DNA from 4 places in the Allobosea sp. RIT-PG3_2 genome. Region 3 is predicted to be linked to each of the others. Evidence: predicted binding sites of a transcription regulator. Region 3 holds the regulator's gene; each other region holds the start of a gene.
What was found. The regulator LexA, encoded in region 3, represses DNA repair genes until DNA is damaged. The targets are predictions, from matches to a motif close to TGTTCNNNNTGTGTTCNG.

Region 1: the regulator LexA is predicted to act here: its motif matches at 1,620-1,637, upstream of AC2FAN_RS10920 (DNA recombination protein RmuC).
Region 2: the regulator LexA is predicted to act here: its motif matches at 1,861-1,878, upstream of recA (recombinase RecA).
Region 4: the regulator LexA is predicted to act here: its motif matches at 2,071-2,088, upstream of AC2FAN_RS26985 (ImuA family protein).

What each region holds. Positions count from the first base shown of each region.
Region 1 is NZ_JBXWCA010000003.1:126,130-129,476, reverse strand. Features, by position in the region: gene fmt (methionyl-tRNA formyltransferase) at 1-843, opposite strand, end outside; gene def (peptide deformylase) at 1,016-1,555, opposite strand; gene AC2FAN_RS10920 (DNA recombination protein RmuC) at 1,669-2,853, shown strand; gene AC2FAN_RS10915 (OsmC family protein) at 2,854-3,347, opposite strand, start outside.
Region 2 is NZ_JBXWCA010000006.1:160,905-164,251, forward strand. Features, by position in the region: gene alaS (alanine--tRNA ligase) at 1-431, opposite strand, end outside; gene recA (recombinase RecA) at 692-1,777, opposite strand; gene AC2FAN_RS18315 (MFS transporter) at 2,063-3,347, shown strand, end outside.
Region 3 is NZ_JBXWCA010000005.1:321,128-324,474, forward strand. Features, by position in the region: gene AC2FAN_RS17235 (ComEC/Rec2 family competence protein) at 1-1,015, shown strand, start outside; gene lexA (transcriptional repressor LexA) at 1,009-1,725, opposite strand; gene AC2FAN_RS17245 (molybdopterin molybdotransferase MoeA) at 1,807-3,018, opposite strand; gene moaC (cyclic pyranopterin monophosphate synthase MoaC) at 3,076-3,347, opposite strand, start outside.
Region 4 is NZ_JBXWCA010000016.1:11,142-14,488, forward strand. Features, by position in the region: gene AC2FAN_RS26965 (hypothetical protein) at 1-189, opposite strand, end outside; gene AC2FAN_RS26970 (DUF6894 family protein) at 288-605, opposite strand; gene AC2FAN_RS26975 (DUF2171 domain-containing protein) at 800-1,039, opposite strand; gene AC2FAN_RS26980 (hypothetical protein) at 1,359-2,003, opposite strand; gene AC2FAN_RS26985 (ImuA family protein) at 2,109-2,867, shown strand; gene AC2FAN_RS26990 (DNA polymerase Y family protein) at 2,785-3,347, shown strand, end outside.

The sequences.
Region 1 (3,347 bases), on a different contig from region 3:
CAGCTTCACCGCGCCGACGGCGCAGGCGACCGTGCCCTCGTCGTCGAGCAGCGTGCCGGGCTCGGCCGCTCCGCCGGCGCGCGCCGTCCGCAGGATCCTCAGCCGCTCCGGCCCCTTGCCGAGATCGATCTCGGCGAAAGCGCCGGGGAATGGCGAGAGCCCGCGAACGCGGTCGTGCACCTGCTGCGCCGGCTGCGCCCAGCTCAGCTTGGCCTCTGCATTGGTGATCTTGGCGGCGTAGGTGACGCCCTCCTCCGGCTGGGGCGTGAACTGCAGGCCGCCGCGCCCGAGCGCGGCGAGCGCCCGCACCATCAGGTCGGCACCGAGAATGCTGAGCTGGTCGTGCAATTCACCGGCGGTGAGATCCGGCCCGATCGTCAGCGTCTCGACCATGCCGACCGGGCCGGTATCGAGCCCCGCCTCCATCTTCATCACGCAGACGCCGGTCTCGGCATCGCCGGCCATGATCGCGCGCTGCAGCGGCGCCGCGCCGCGCCAGCGCGGCAGCAGCGATGCATGCAGGTTGAGGCAGCCGAGCTCGGGCAGGTCCAGGATCGCCTGGGGCAGGATCATGCCGTAGGCGACGACGACGGCGACATCGGCCTGATGCGAGGCGATGATCTCGGCCTGTTCCGGCGTCTTCAGCGTCGCAGGCGTGAAGACCGGGATGCCGAAGCGTTCGGCCGCCCTATGAACCGGGGAAGGCTTGAGTTCGAGGCCCCTGCCCGCTTGCGCGGGAGCGCGAGTGTAGCAGGAGACGACCTCGTGCCCCTGGCCGACGATCTCGGTCAGGACCGGCACGGCGAAATCCGGCGTGCCCATGAAAATGACGCGCAAACTCATACGCTCGATTTACCTCAGCCCCGGCGCAGCGCCGGAAAGAATAGAACAGCCCTCATCCTGAGGAGCGCCGCAAGGCGCGTCTCGAAGGATGATCCAGCCGCCTCCCGAAGCATCCTTCGAGACGCCGCGTGCCGCGGCTCCTCAGGATGAGGGCTCGGGTGACGACTGCTCGTTACGCCGCCCGCTCGCGCTTGGCGGCCTTGGCGAATTTCTTGGTTACGCGCTCGCGCTTCAGCCGCGAGAGATAGTCAATGAAGAGCACGCCGTTGAGATGGTCGATCTCGTGCTGCAGGCAGGTGGCGAGCAGCCCGTCGGCCTTGATCTCCTGCACCTTGCCGTCGAGATCCATGAAGCGGACCTTCACCTGCGCCGGGCGCTCGACCTCCTCGTAATATTCGGGGATCGAGAGGCACCCTTCCTCATAGGCATTGAACTCGTCCGAGGACCAGGTGACCTCCGGATTGATGAAGACCTGTGGCTTCTTCGGCTCCGGCTCCTCGCCTTCCTTCGGCTCGCGCTTCGCCAGGTCGATCGTCACGATGCGCAGCGGTTCGCCGATCTGGATCGCGGCAAGCCCGATGCCGGGCGCGTCATACATGGTCTCGAACATATCCTCGACCAGCGCCCGGATATCGGGCGTGACGGCTGCGACCGGCTTCGAGACGAGACGGAGCTGGGCGTCGGGCAGGATGACGAGCGGGCGAATGGCCATGGGATTCCGCAGGAAAAAGGCTGAACAAGGCGGGACATAAGCATTTGTGGGCAAGCGGTCAAACTGTTCCGCTTTCGTTCGCAATACCGCCTCGAATCGGCTAGGCTCGCGTCATGAACGAGATCGCCTTCACCCTGCTCGAGCGCCCGGTGACCTGGGCCGAAGCGGCGCTCGGCTTCGCCGGCCTGAGCCTCCTGCTTCTGCTGATGGTGGTGCTGTCCGCCTGGCGTGGCGGCCAAAGCCGCGCCATCGAAGCGGCCATGGCGGCGGAGCGCGCCCGCGAGATGGACGACAAGGTCGCCGAGATGAACCGCCAGCAGGCCGAGCTCGCCGGCCGCATGCAGTCCATGGCCGAGATCCTCTCGACCCGGCAGGGCGATCTCGCGCGGCTCGTCGCCGATCGTATGGACGGGCTGAGCCACAAGGTCGGCCAGGGCCTCGAGCAGAATGTCCGACAGACCACCGAGAGCCTCGGCAAGCTGCAGGAACGGCTGGCGGTGATCGACAGCGCCCAGAAGAACCTGACCGACCTCACCTCCGAGGTCGTGACGCTGAAGGACGTACTCTCCAACAAGCAGGCGCGCGGCGCTTATGGCCAGGGGCGGATGGAGGCGATCATCCGCGACGGACTGCCCGCCGCCTTCTTCGCCTTCCAGCCGCAGCTCTCGAACGGCAAGCGGCCGGACTGCTTGGTGACGTTGCCCGGAGACGGGCGTGGGCTGGTCATTGACGCGAAATTCCCGCTGGAGAGCTTCACGCAATTGCGCGAGGCGCGCGGCGAGGATGCGAAGAAGGCCGCCGGCCAGCGCGTGCGAAGCGATGTCGGCGTGCATGTGAAGGACATCGCCGAACGCTATTTCCTGCCCGGCGAGACGCAGGATGTCGCGCTGCTCTTCGTGCCGTCCGAGTCGATCTATGCCGATCTGCACGAGTATTTCGACGATGTCGTGCAGCGGGCGCACCGGGCGCGGATCATGATCGTCTCGCCCTCGCTGCTGGCGCTGGCGATCCAGCTCATGCAGTCGCTGGTGCGCGATGCGCGCATGCGCGAGGAGGCGCAGGTCATCCAGACCGAGGTCGGCAAGCTGCTCGACGATGTGCGACGGCTGGGCGAGCGCGTCGACAAGCTCGACACGCATTTCCGCCAGGCGCAGGAGGATGTCGGCCAGATCAAGACCTCGGCCGGCAAGGTCACGACCCGCGCCGAGAGGATCGGCGCGCTCGACTTCGACGACGAGAAGAGCGAACCGAAGCTGCCCTTCGCCAAGGGGCTGGAGCTGAAGGCCGCGGCGGAGTGATCACCCGCGGCTGAGCACTGCGGAAAGCTCCGGCTTCACGTTCAGGGTCTGGAAGACGACGCAATAGCGCTCGGTGAGCTTCAGCAGCGTGTCGAGCTTCTCCTGCGGCGCATCGGTCTCGACATCGAAGGAGAGCCGGATCGCCTTGAAGCCGACAGCCGCATCCTTGGCGACGCCGAGCGTGCCGCGGAAGTCGAGATCGCCCTCGGCGTGGACGACGCCCTTCTTCAGCTCGATCTCGAGGGCGGTCGCGACCGCCTTCAGCGTCACGCCGGCGCAGGCGACCAGCGCCTCCAGCAGCATGTCGCCGGAGCAGAGCTCGGCGCCCGAGCCGCCCGTCGCAGGATGAAGGCCGGCGAGCGCGATGGCACGGCCGGTTTCGACCTTGCAGGCGATGTGCTGGTCGTCGAGCTCGCCATGCGCCTTCAGCGTGATGATGGCGGCCTCGGGATTGGTCCGGTACTCGTCCTTGAGCGGAGCCTGCAGGGCACGCA
Region 2 (3,347 bases), on a different contig from region 3:
GCGATCTTCTTCCAGAGGGCATGCGCCTCGTCGTCCTCGGAATAGACGGTGACGATGAGCTTGTCCTTGGGGAGGCCGAATTCGCGGGTGACCAGCGTCCAGGCGTGATGGATCGCCTGGTCCTTGAAATAATCGCCGAAGGAGAAGTTCCCCAGCATCTCGAAGAAAGTGTGGTGGCGCGCGGTGTAGCCGACATTGTCGAGGTCGTTGTGCTTGCCGCCGGCGCGCACGCATTTCTGGGCGGTGGTGGCGCGCGAATAGGGGCGCCTTTCCTGGCCCGTGAAGACGTTCTTGAATTGCACCATGCCCGAATTGGCGAACATCAGCGTCGGGTCGTTGCGCGGCACGAGCGGGCTCGACGGCACGACTTCGTGGCCGTTGGACTTGAAGTAGTCGAGGAAGGTCGACCGGATATCGTTGACGCCGCTCATCGGTTCTTGCGCTTCTCAACACGGGCAAAGGGCCGGGTGCGCCCGGCGGGAACGACCGGTTCTAGTCAGGCGGCTCGCCCCTGTCCAGAAAGCTGGTTGCAGCGCACAGGCCGCAAGGCCTCATCTGCTAACGAAAACGGGCGACCCGAAGGCCGCCCGCGTTTCTCAGCACGTAATTCTCGGGCGAGGCAAAGCCGATACCCGGGAATCTCTTGCAGGAGATGCTCGGGTCGAGGCCGAGCAGGACGAAACTGGACTTCTCAGGCTTCGCCTTCGTCGAGATCGTCCGCGCCCGGGGTGGCTTCGTCGAGGATGCGGTCGGCGACCAGGCCGGAGTTCTGGCGGATCGTGGCCTCGATCTTGGCGGCCATGTCGGGATTGGCCTTGAGGAAGGTCTTGGCGTTCTCGCGTCCCTGGCCGAGGCGCTGGCTGTCGAAGGAGAACCAGGCGCCTGCCTTCTCGACCATGCCGGCCTTGACGCCGAGGTCGATCAACTCGCCGACCTTGGAAATGCCCTCGCCGAACATGATGTCGAACTCGACCTGCTTGAAGGGCGGCGCGACCTTGTTCTTGACGACCTTGACGCGAACCTGGTTGCCGGTCGCCTCGTCACGCTCCTTCAGCGTCGAGACGCGGCGGATGTCGAGGCGGACAGAGGCATAGAACTTCAGTGCGTTGCCGCCTGTGGTGGTCTCCGGGCTGCCGTACATCACGCCGATCTTCATGCGGATCTGGTTGATGAAGATGACCATGCAGTTCGAGCGCGAGATCGAGGCGGTGAGCTTGCGCAGCGCCTGGCTCATCAGGCGGGCCTGCAGACCGGGCTGGACATCGCCCATCTCGCCCTCGATCTCGGCGCGGGGCGTGAGCGCGGCGACGGAGTCGACCACGAGCACGTCGATCGCGCCGGAGCGGACGAGCGTGTCGGTGATCTCGAGCGCCTGCTCGCCGGTGTCGGGCTGCGAGATCAGGAGATCGTCGAGATTGACGCCGAGCTTGCGGGCATAGATCGGGTCGAGCGCATGCTCGGCATCGACGAAGGCGCAGACGCCGCCCTTCTTCTGGGCTTCGGCGATGGTGTGGAGCGCGAGGGTGGTCTTGCCCGAGGATTCCGGCCCGTAGATCTCGATCACGCGGCCCCTGGGCAGGCCGCCGACGCCGAGCGCGATGTCGAGGCCGAGCGAGCCGGTCGAGATGGTCTCGATCTCGATCGAGGGCGAGTTCTTGCCCAGGCGCATGATCGAGCCCTTGCCGAAGGCGCGTTCGATCTGGGAGAGCGCCGCATCGAGCGCCTTGGCCTTGTCCATCGAGGAGCCTTCCACGAGCTTGAGATTTGCCTGATTCACGGTTCGGGCTCCTTATGGCAGGGCTACGGGGACATCTCAATGCGTCTTGACAGGAGGATGGTCACGCTTTGTTCCAGGCAGCAAGTTCTTTTTTTGTTCCTTCTGTCAGTTTGTGTCAGGAGGAGCCGAGTAATGGTCGCGCCATGCTCATGGAGCTGACACCAATAGTTGTTCTCGTTCTATTATGCGTTTGATGCATATCAAGCCATGGCATTTCCCATGCCGCGGCCTTTCGTTTCCTGTTATTGCGCCCGGCTTCCGCATTTATTCGCGAAAGTTGCCAACGTGTCTCCCGCCCCTGCACCTGCCGCCCTGAACTCGCCGCGCCGCATCCTGCTCGCCAGCCTGATCGGCACGACGATCGAGTTCTTCGACTTCTACATCTATGCGACGGCGGCGGTGATCGTGTTCCCGAAGCTGTTCTTCCCGGGCGGCGATCCGACCACCGCCATGCTCCAGTCCTTCGCGACCTTCGCCATCGCCTTCTTCGCGCGGCCGATCGGCGCGGCGATCTTCGGCCATTTCGGTGATCGCATCGGCCGCAAGGCCACGCTCGTCGCCGCATTGATGACGATGGGGCTTTCGACCGTCGCGATCGGCCTGCTGCCGACCTATGCCGCGGTCGGCGTGCTGGCGCCGCTGCTGCTGGCGTTGTGCCGGCTCGGGCAAGGCCTCGGGCTCGGCGGCGAATGGGGCGGGGCGGTGCTGCTTGCCACCGAAAACGCGCCTCCCGGAAAATCCGCGTGGTACGGCATGTTCCCGCAGCTCGGCGCGCCCGTGGGCTTCATCTGCGCCACCGGCAGCTTCCTGGCTCTCGATGCGCTCCTCACCGACGAGCAGTTCTTCACCTTCGGCTGGCGCATCCCGTTCATCGCCAGCGCGCTGCTGGTTTTCATGGGGCTCTATGTCCGTCTGCGCATCAGCGAGACGCCGGCCTTCCGCAAGGCGATGGAGAAGCATGAGCGCGTGCAGGTGCCCTTCGTCAGCATCTTCGCCGAGCACAAGCTCGCGCTGCTCTGCGGCACCTTCGCGGCGCTGGCGACCTTCGTGCTGTTCTACCTGATGACCGTGTTTTCGCTGAGCTGGGGCACGACCAAGCTCGGCTTCTCGCGCGACCAGTTCCTGCCGCTGCAGATGATCGGTGTCGTGTTCTTCGGCCTGACGATCCCGGTCTCGGCGGTGCTGGCGGACCGCTTCGGCCGCCGCCAGACCTTGCTGGCGACAACGCTGGGCATCGCGATCTTCGGCTTCCTGCTGGAGCCGCTGTTCGGCTCGGGCAGCACGCTCGGCGTGCTCGCCTTCTTCGTGGTCGGCCTGTCGCTGATGGGCTTCACCTACGGGCCGCTGGGCACGGCGCTGGCCGAGATGTTCCCGACGGCGGTGCGCTATACCGGCGCTTCGCTCACCTTCAATCTCGGCGGCATCGTCGGGGCGTCGCTCGCGCCCTATGTCGCGACCTGGCTCGCGACGGAGAAGGGGCTCGCCTATGTCGGCTACTATCTCAGCCTCTCGGCCGCGGTGACGATCCTGGCGCTGCTCGGGGTCGGGGCGCTGGCCGGGCGTGACGCCA
Region 3 (3,347 bases):
CGAACGTTGGGAGCGGCGGGACCGTGCCCGGCCTCCGCCAGTTCTGCCTTGGCCTGTCGGCCCGCTCTGGACCGCAGCGCTCGGCATCGTCGTCACCACCCTGCTCGCCACGGCGGCGACCGCGCCCTTCGGCGCCTATCACTTCCAGACCTTCAATCCCTTCGGCCTGCTCGGCAACGCCATGGCGCTGCCCTTCGTCTCGCTCTTCGTCATGCCGGCGGCGGTCTTCGGCGTTTTGGCCTATCCCTTCGGGCTGGATTGGCCGGCCTGGGCGCTGATGGGGCTCGCCTCGGATGTCGTGCTGAAGGTGGCGCACTGGGTCGCGGCCATCGACCATTCAACGGTGATGATCGCGGCCTTCGGTCCCGCCGTGCTCGTCTGCTTCGTTCTGGCGTTGCTCTGGCTGACGCTCTGGACAACGGCCTGGCGCTGGCTCGCGGCCATCCCGCTGATGTTCGGCGTCGCCGTCGCCGGCAAGCCCGAGCGTCCGGAGATCCTGATCGAACGCGACGGCTCCGGCCTCGCGCTGCGCGGCGCCGATGGCCGGCTGGCCATCGCCGGAAAGCCCAGCCGCTTTGTCTTGCAACAATGGCTCGCGTCCGATGGTGACAGCCGCTCGCCGGATGATCCGACGCTGCGGGCCGGCATCGTTTGCGACACCCTGGGCTGCATCGGCCGCACGGCCGATCAGCGCACCGTGTCTTACACGCGCGATCGGCTCGCAATCATCGAGGACTGCCTCCGCGCCGACCTCGTCGTCACCGCGATTCCCTGGAGCGGCGCCTGCAAGGCGAGGTTGATCAGCCGTGGCGCGCTGAGCCGCGACGGGGCGACCTCGCTCTATCGAACAGCGACAGGCTGGAGCAGCCATGTCTCGGAGCAGGGCGCCGCAGACCGTCCCTGGAGCCGCCGCCGCGAGCAGCCGCAGCCCGCGCCGCGGGCCAACAATCAGCCGCCCACCAACCCGGCATCGGTGTCCGTCGACAGCGACGCCGACATCGAACGGCTTCAGTAGCGCCGCATCAGATTGACGAGACGGCCCTGGATCTTGACCCGGTCCGGTCCGAGCACGCGGGTCTCGTAGGCCGGGTTCGCCGCTTCGAGCGCGATCGAGGAGCCGCGCTTGCGCAGCCGCTTGAGGGTAGCCTCTTCGTCGTCGATCAGCGCCACGACGATATCGCCGGTATTGGCCGTGTCCTGCCTGCGGATGACGACCGTGTCGCCGTCGAGAATGCCGGCCTCGACCATCGAATCGCCACGCACTTCGAGCGCGTAATGCTCGCCGGAGCCGAGCATGTCGGGCGGCAGTGAGACGGTGTGGCTGCGGCTCTGGATCGCCGAGATGGGCGTGCCGGCGGCGATGCGCCCCATGACCGGAATCGCGATGGAGGAACGGCTGTCCTCATCGGCTCCGGAACCCGGGCGTGGCTTGCCGAGGCTGGGCTGCGATCCGAGACCGCCCTGGACGATGGCCGGGCTGAAGCGGGGGCGCTGCTGCGGAGCGCCGAGACCATCGGGCATCTTGATGACTTCGAGCGCGCGCGCCCGGTTGGGCAGGCGGCGGATGAAGCCGCGCTCCTCCAACGCCATGATCAACCGGTGGATGCCGGATTTCGAGCGCAGATCGAGCGCGTCCTTCATCTCGTCGAAGGAGGGCGGCACCCCGCTCTCGCGCAAGCGTTCCTGGATGAAGCGCAGGAGTTCGTGTTGCTTGCGTGTCAGCATGGTTGCCGCCAGCCCCTCAAAGCGCAGATTCGAAACAAAGCACGAACACCATACGCGTTCTGCTTGTGTTCCGCAAGCGGCCTACCGCAGCGGCAGGATCCGGCAGGGATCGCCCGTTTTGGCCGCGTCGGCGAAGGCGGGGCGGATCGTCAGCGCCTGGGCTCGCGCCAGCGTGCCGAGCATCGAGGAATCCTGCCGGCCGAAAGGCGTCGCCACCCATCCCTCCGGGGTCAACGCCAGCTCGGAACGCAGATAATCCTCGCGTTCGTCATTCCCCGGCATGTCGCGTCCCAGGACGGCCGGGATGCTCCGGTCCCGATCCGCATCGGCCATGCCGAGCAAAGCCTCGATCAGCGGCAGCACGAAAAGGTGGCCGCAGACGATCGAGGAGACCGGATTGCCGGGCAGGCCGACCACGACCATGCGGCCGAGCCGGCCGGTCATCATCGGCTTGCCGGGCCGCATCGCGATCTTCCAGAAGCCGAGCTCCATGCCCGCCCGCGTCAGAGCCTCCTGCACGAGGTCATGGGCGCCGACGGAGGCGCCGCCGAGCGTGATCAGCACATCGGCATCGGCGGCCTCGGCCTGTCCGATCTTGGCGGCGAGATCGGCATGATCGTCGCGGGCGATACCGAGATCGAGGGGAGCGCCACCGGCTTTCTCGACCAGCGCGGCGAGTGAAAACGAGTTCGAGGCGACGATCTGGTCGCGCCCGACGGGCTCGCCGGGAGCGACCAATTCGTCGCCGGTGGCGAGGATCGCGACGCGGGGCTTGCGCCGCACCGGCAGAGCCGGATGCCCCATCGCCGCCGCGAGCCCGAGCGCGGCGCTGTCGAGCACGCGCCCGGCCGCCAACAGGACATCGCCTTCGTGGAAATCGAGCCCGGCGGCGCGCAGGAACTTGCCCTTGGTCGGCGGCACGCGCACCCGGATCGCGGGGCTGTCGACGCCGTCGGCATCTTCCTGGATCAGGATGGTGTCGGCGCCGGCCGGCATCGGTGCGCCGGTGAAGATCCGCACTGCCTGGCCCGGCCCGACGCCGCCCTCGAAAGCCCGGCCGGCGGCGGATTCGCCGATCACGGCGAGGCTGACGCCTTCCGCCATGTCGTCACCGCGAACCGCGTAGCCGTCCATGGCCGAGTTGGCGAAGGGCGGCTGGGTGCGCAGCGCCTTCACGTCGGCGCCGAGCACGCGCCAGCCGCATTGGGCGAGCGGCAGGGTCTCGGTTCCGGTCGGCCCCGGAATGCTGTCGAGCAACGCCTTGCGCGCGACGGGGACCGGGGTGAGCGCCATTAGAGCATAATGCCGAAAAGTGGGAACCGGTTTTCGGGCGACATCATGCTCACTCCTCTAACCAGCCTTCGCGTCGTAGTCGCCGGACTGGCCGCCGGATTTGTGCACGAGCCGGATATTCTCGATCCGCATCGCCCGGTCGACCGCCTTGACCATGTCGTAAACGGTGAGGCAGGCGACCGAGACGGCGGTCAGCGCCTCCATCTCGACGCCGGTCTGGCCGGTCATCTTGACCTCGGCGCGCACGCGCACACCCGGAAGCGCCTCGTCGAGATCGAGATCGACCGCGATCTTGCTCAGCAGCAGCGGATGGCAGAGCGGGATCAGCT
Region 4 (3,347 bases), on a different contig from region 3:
CGGCCGCAGCAAGCTTTGGTCTGCATCGGGGCCGTGAGCATTGTCACCCTTATGCGCTTCGTCCCACTGTCGAATTTCGGATGTAAGGCGAGTGAACTCGTCTGCCCCTTCCGAACCATCTGTTGCGTCGCTGATCGCCGCAGCGCGTTCGACCGCAGCCCGATATTCCGCGTGGCTTGTGATGGTCATCGCCATATCTCCCACTGTCCCTATGTCGGCCAACCCCACGTCCGTCAGGCTTGTTCCAATCGGTGCTAATGACTCGCGACCCGTGGACAGAAGCCCTTCTAGTCCGGCTTAACGGCAAGAGCCCTGGCCACCGCCTCAGCAGCATCGTCCGCCGCGGCCTCGAAATCGGCAGCCTTCGATCGCGCGTGTTCGGCCGTTTCGCCCCGAAATTTGAGCGAAGCGCGATAAATCTCTTCGCCGGCCGAATTTTCTACAGCTGCTGTCAAATCGACGGAGTTACCATCAGGTAAGGCATCGTGGGCCATGTCCGCCAAGGCCACCTGTGCCGCGTCTACGGCGGATTTATCACTCGCGAACTCCTTCGGCTCGTTGTCGCAATCTGTCTTCGTCCCGTCATTCATGGTGAAGCGATACACCGGCAAGTCGCCCTCCGTTGAGCCGAAGCCTGATGGCTCAGTCGCGCCGAACTACACAAGGGTTCGAATAGTTCCGCTTCCTGCTGCCTTCTCTCCGAGGCGGGAAGACGGCTGGGGCTGCCATCACCGATCCCGTTGCATGGCCGTAGTTGGGAGGCGAAACAACCAGGTAAACGATGATGTTGGTTCTGCGTTTAATCAGCCGCCTCCGACCACCGCTCCCTGGCCTCAGCCGCGGGGACGATAAGCTTGATGATATCTCCATCCACACCGATCACGAGCCCGAGGTCGATATAGTGGTGTGCTCCACCAGAGTCCGGATCGTTCTTCTTGAGCTTGATGAGCTGTCCGCTCAGTGCGTCGACGGTCCCGACGTGAACTCCATCGGAGCCCAGCACGCGTTGGCCTTCCTTGATTTGCTCGACGAACATCATCGCCTTGATCTCCTGTTGATACCTATTGAAGCGGCAACGGAGCGATCGGCGCAGAAGTTCCAACGAGCCAGCGGAACCAAGCTCCCATTGAGATTTTCGGCGGGGTGCGCAATCTCAAGACAGGGCAATGGGTGCGGATGGATTTCGGTGCGATAGTTGCGGCTCTGCCGTCGCATCTTTGGCCAACAAGCGACGTGTATTGTGGCGCTGCTCGCCCCATCTCGCGACATGGTCGGAATAGCGGGCCTTGTTGACCTCAGTGTTGTTTTGCGGAGCGAATGTTCGTCAGCCAGTTGTCGCTGATCCGCTTCGTGATCGTTCAGCGTAAAAAACCTTTAGCGACAAATTCTTCCCAACCCTCCAGCTGAGCATCCAGCATCTCATCTGATGCTACGGGAGCCGCTTTCGACGGGGCGTGCCGCTTTCCTGCTCGGGTCAGCGCGGCTTTGCCCGCGGCCCGCCGACGGTTCTCCACAAGCGTCGCCCCGTCCTCCTCGCGCCAAATCTCGGTCAGGTCGCCATTGAGGATGTGCTCGATATGCGCTGGCTCGAAGACGTGAAAGGTCACTGCCTTCGATCGCCCGCGCAATTTGACCGTTCGGGTTCCGGCACTCTGCAGGCGGCCAGCGCCCATCCATTTGTGGCGCTCGCGGGAAGACATCGACAGGATGTCCTCCGCCTCACTCGGAAGTACCGGAAGGTTTGCTAGTCCTCGCATCGCCTGGGAAATTGTCGTGGATGCGGCTTCGAATTCGTCCAGCGACGCGCCCGGCATATCCAGCAAAGCTTTCCCGGCTTCGACTTTCAGGAATTTCCTTGTCGCCCAAGGCAGCTTCCGTCGGAGTTCGCGTTCTATGCCCTTGGCCCGGACTGAAGATCCAAGGGTCGCACTCGATTGCAGGGGCCACTCGGCGGTTAGGTCTGATGTGCGATTCACGTCAATCGCTCGCTTCTGATAGCCCACTGGCTCAACCGCCTACAGCGCTCCCGAGTTCCGGCCAAAAAGCAAGCTTGACTCGGAATGCGGTACCGAGAACATAAGAGGAACATAAGGCGTCATTCTATAGGTATAGGCCAGTTGCTGTCACAGCCGGTATTCCAGTCGCTCCGCGACCAGATCGAGCGAATTGAAGGGCGGGGCACTCGTGATCGGACGGTCCTGCCGTTCGGAATCACGATGGTCGATTCACGCTTACCTGGGGGCGGTCTGGCACGGGGTGCTCTGCATGAGGTCGCCGGCGGCGGCAACGGTGCCCTCGACGGCGCCGCGGCCGCTCTGTTCAGCGCCGGTGTCGCAGCCAGAAGCCGCGGCAAAGTGCTCTGGTGCCTGACCAGTGCCGACCTCTTCGCCCCAGCATTCGCCCAGGCGGGGCTCGTTCCCGACCGCGTCATCTACGTCGAGGCCGGCGATGACAAAACGGTTCTCGCCTGCATGGAAGAGGGCCTGCGCCATGGCGGGCTTGGCTCCGTCGTCGGAGAAGTCGCCCGTCTTTCGATGACGGCGTCCCGGCGGCTCCAGCTTGCAGCTGAAGGAACAGGCTCGATCGGTATTGCCTTACGCAGATGGCGACGGGAGGTGGACGCCTCCGACTTCGGGCAGCCGACAGCAGCGATGACCCGATGGCGGGTCTCGGTTCTCCCATCAACGGCACTGCCGGTGCCGGGCGTGGGACGGCCACGATGGCTTGTCGAGCTGATCAGGGCCAGGGCGGGCGAAAGCGCGGATTTTGAATTGGAGGCATGCGATGACACGGGTCGTCTCCGTCTTCCTGCCGAACTGGTCAATCGATCGGTACCGACGGATGGCTGGCGACGCGCCTCGGCCTGAAGTCCCGCTCGTCCTCATCGCTCGCGACGGAAGCAGGAGGTTGGTGCAGGCTGCAAATGCCGCTGCACTCGCCGCCGGGCTACGCGTCGGCATGCCGGCCACAAAGGCGCAGGTGCTTGTGTCATCGTTGGTGGTTAAGCAAGCCGATCTTGCAGCAGACGCGCGGGAACTGGAGCGACTCGCGATCTGGCTGCATCAGCGTGTCGCGCCGATTGTGGCGCCGGATCCGCCGCATGGCATCGTCATCGACACGACTGGCGCCGACCACCTCCATGGCGGCGAAGCGGACATGCTGGAGGCCATCGTCGGACGCCTCGCGATGTCGGGCGTCGAGGCAAGGGCCGCGATCGCCGACAGCTGGGGCGCCGCCCATGCGCTGGCGCGATACGTCTCTCGGTCCATAGTCATCGCGCCTGTCCGGCATGAGGCGCATCCGCTATTACCCCTTCCGTTAGAATGCCTTCGGCTGCCTGCGCAGAT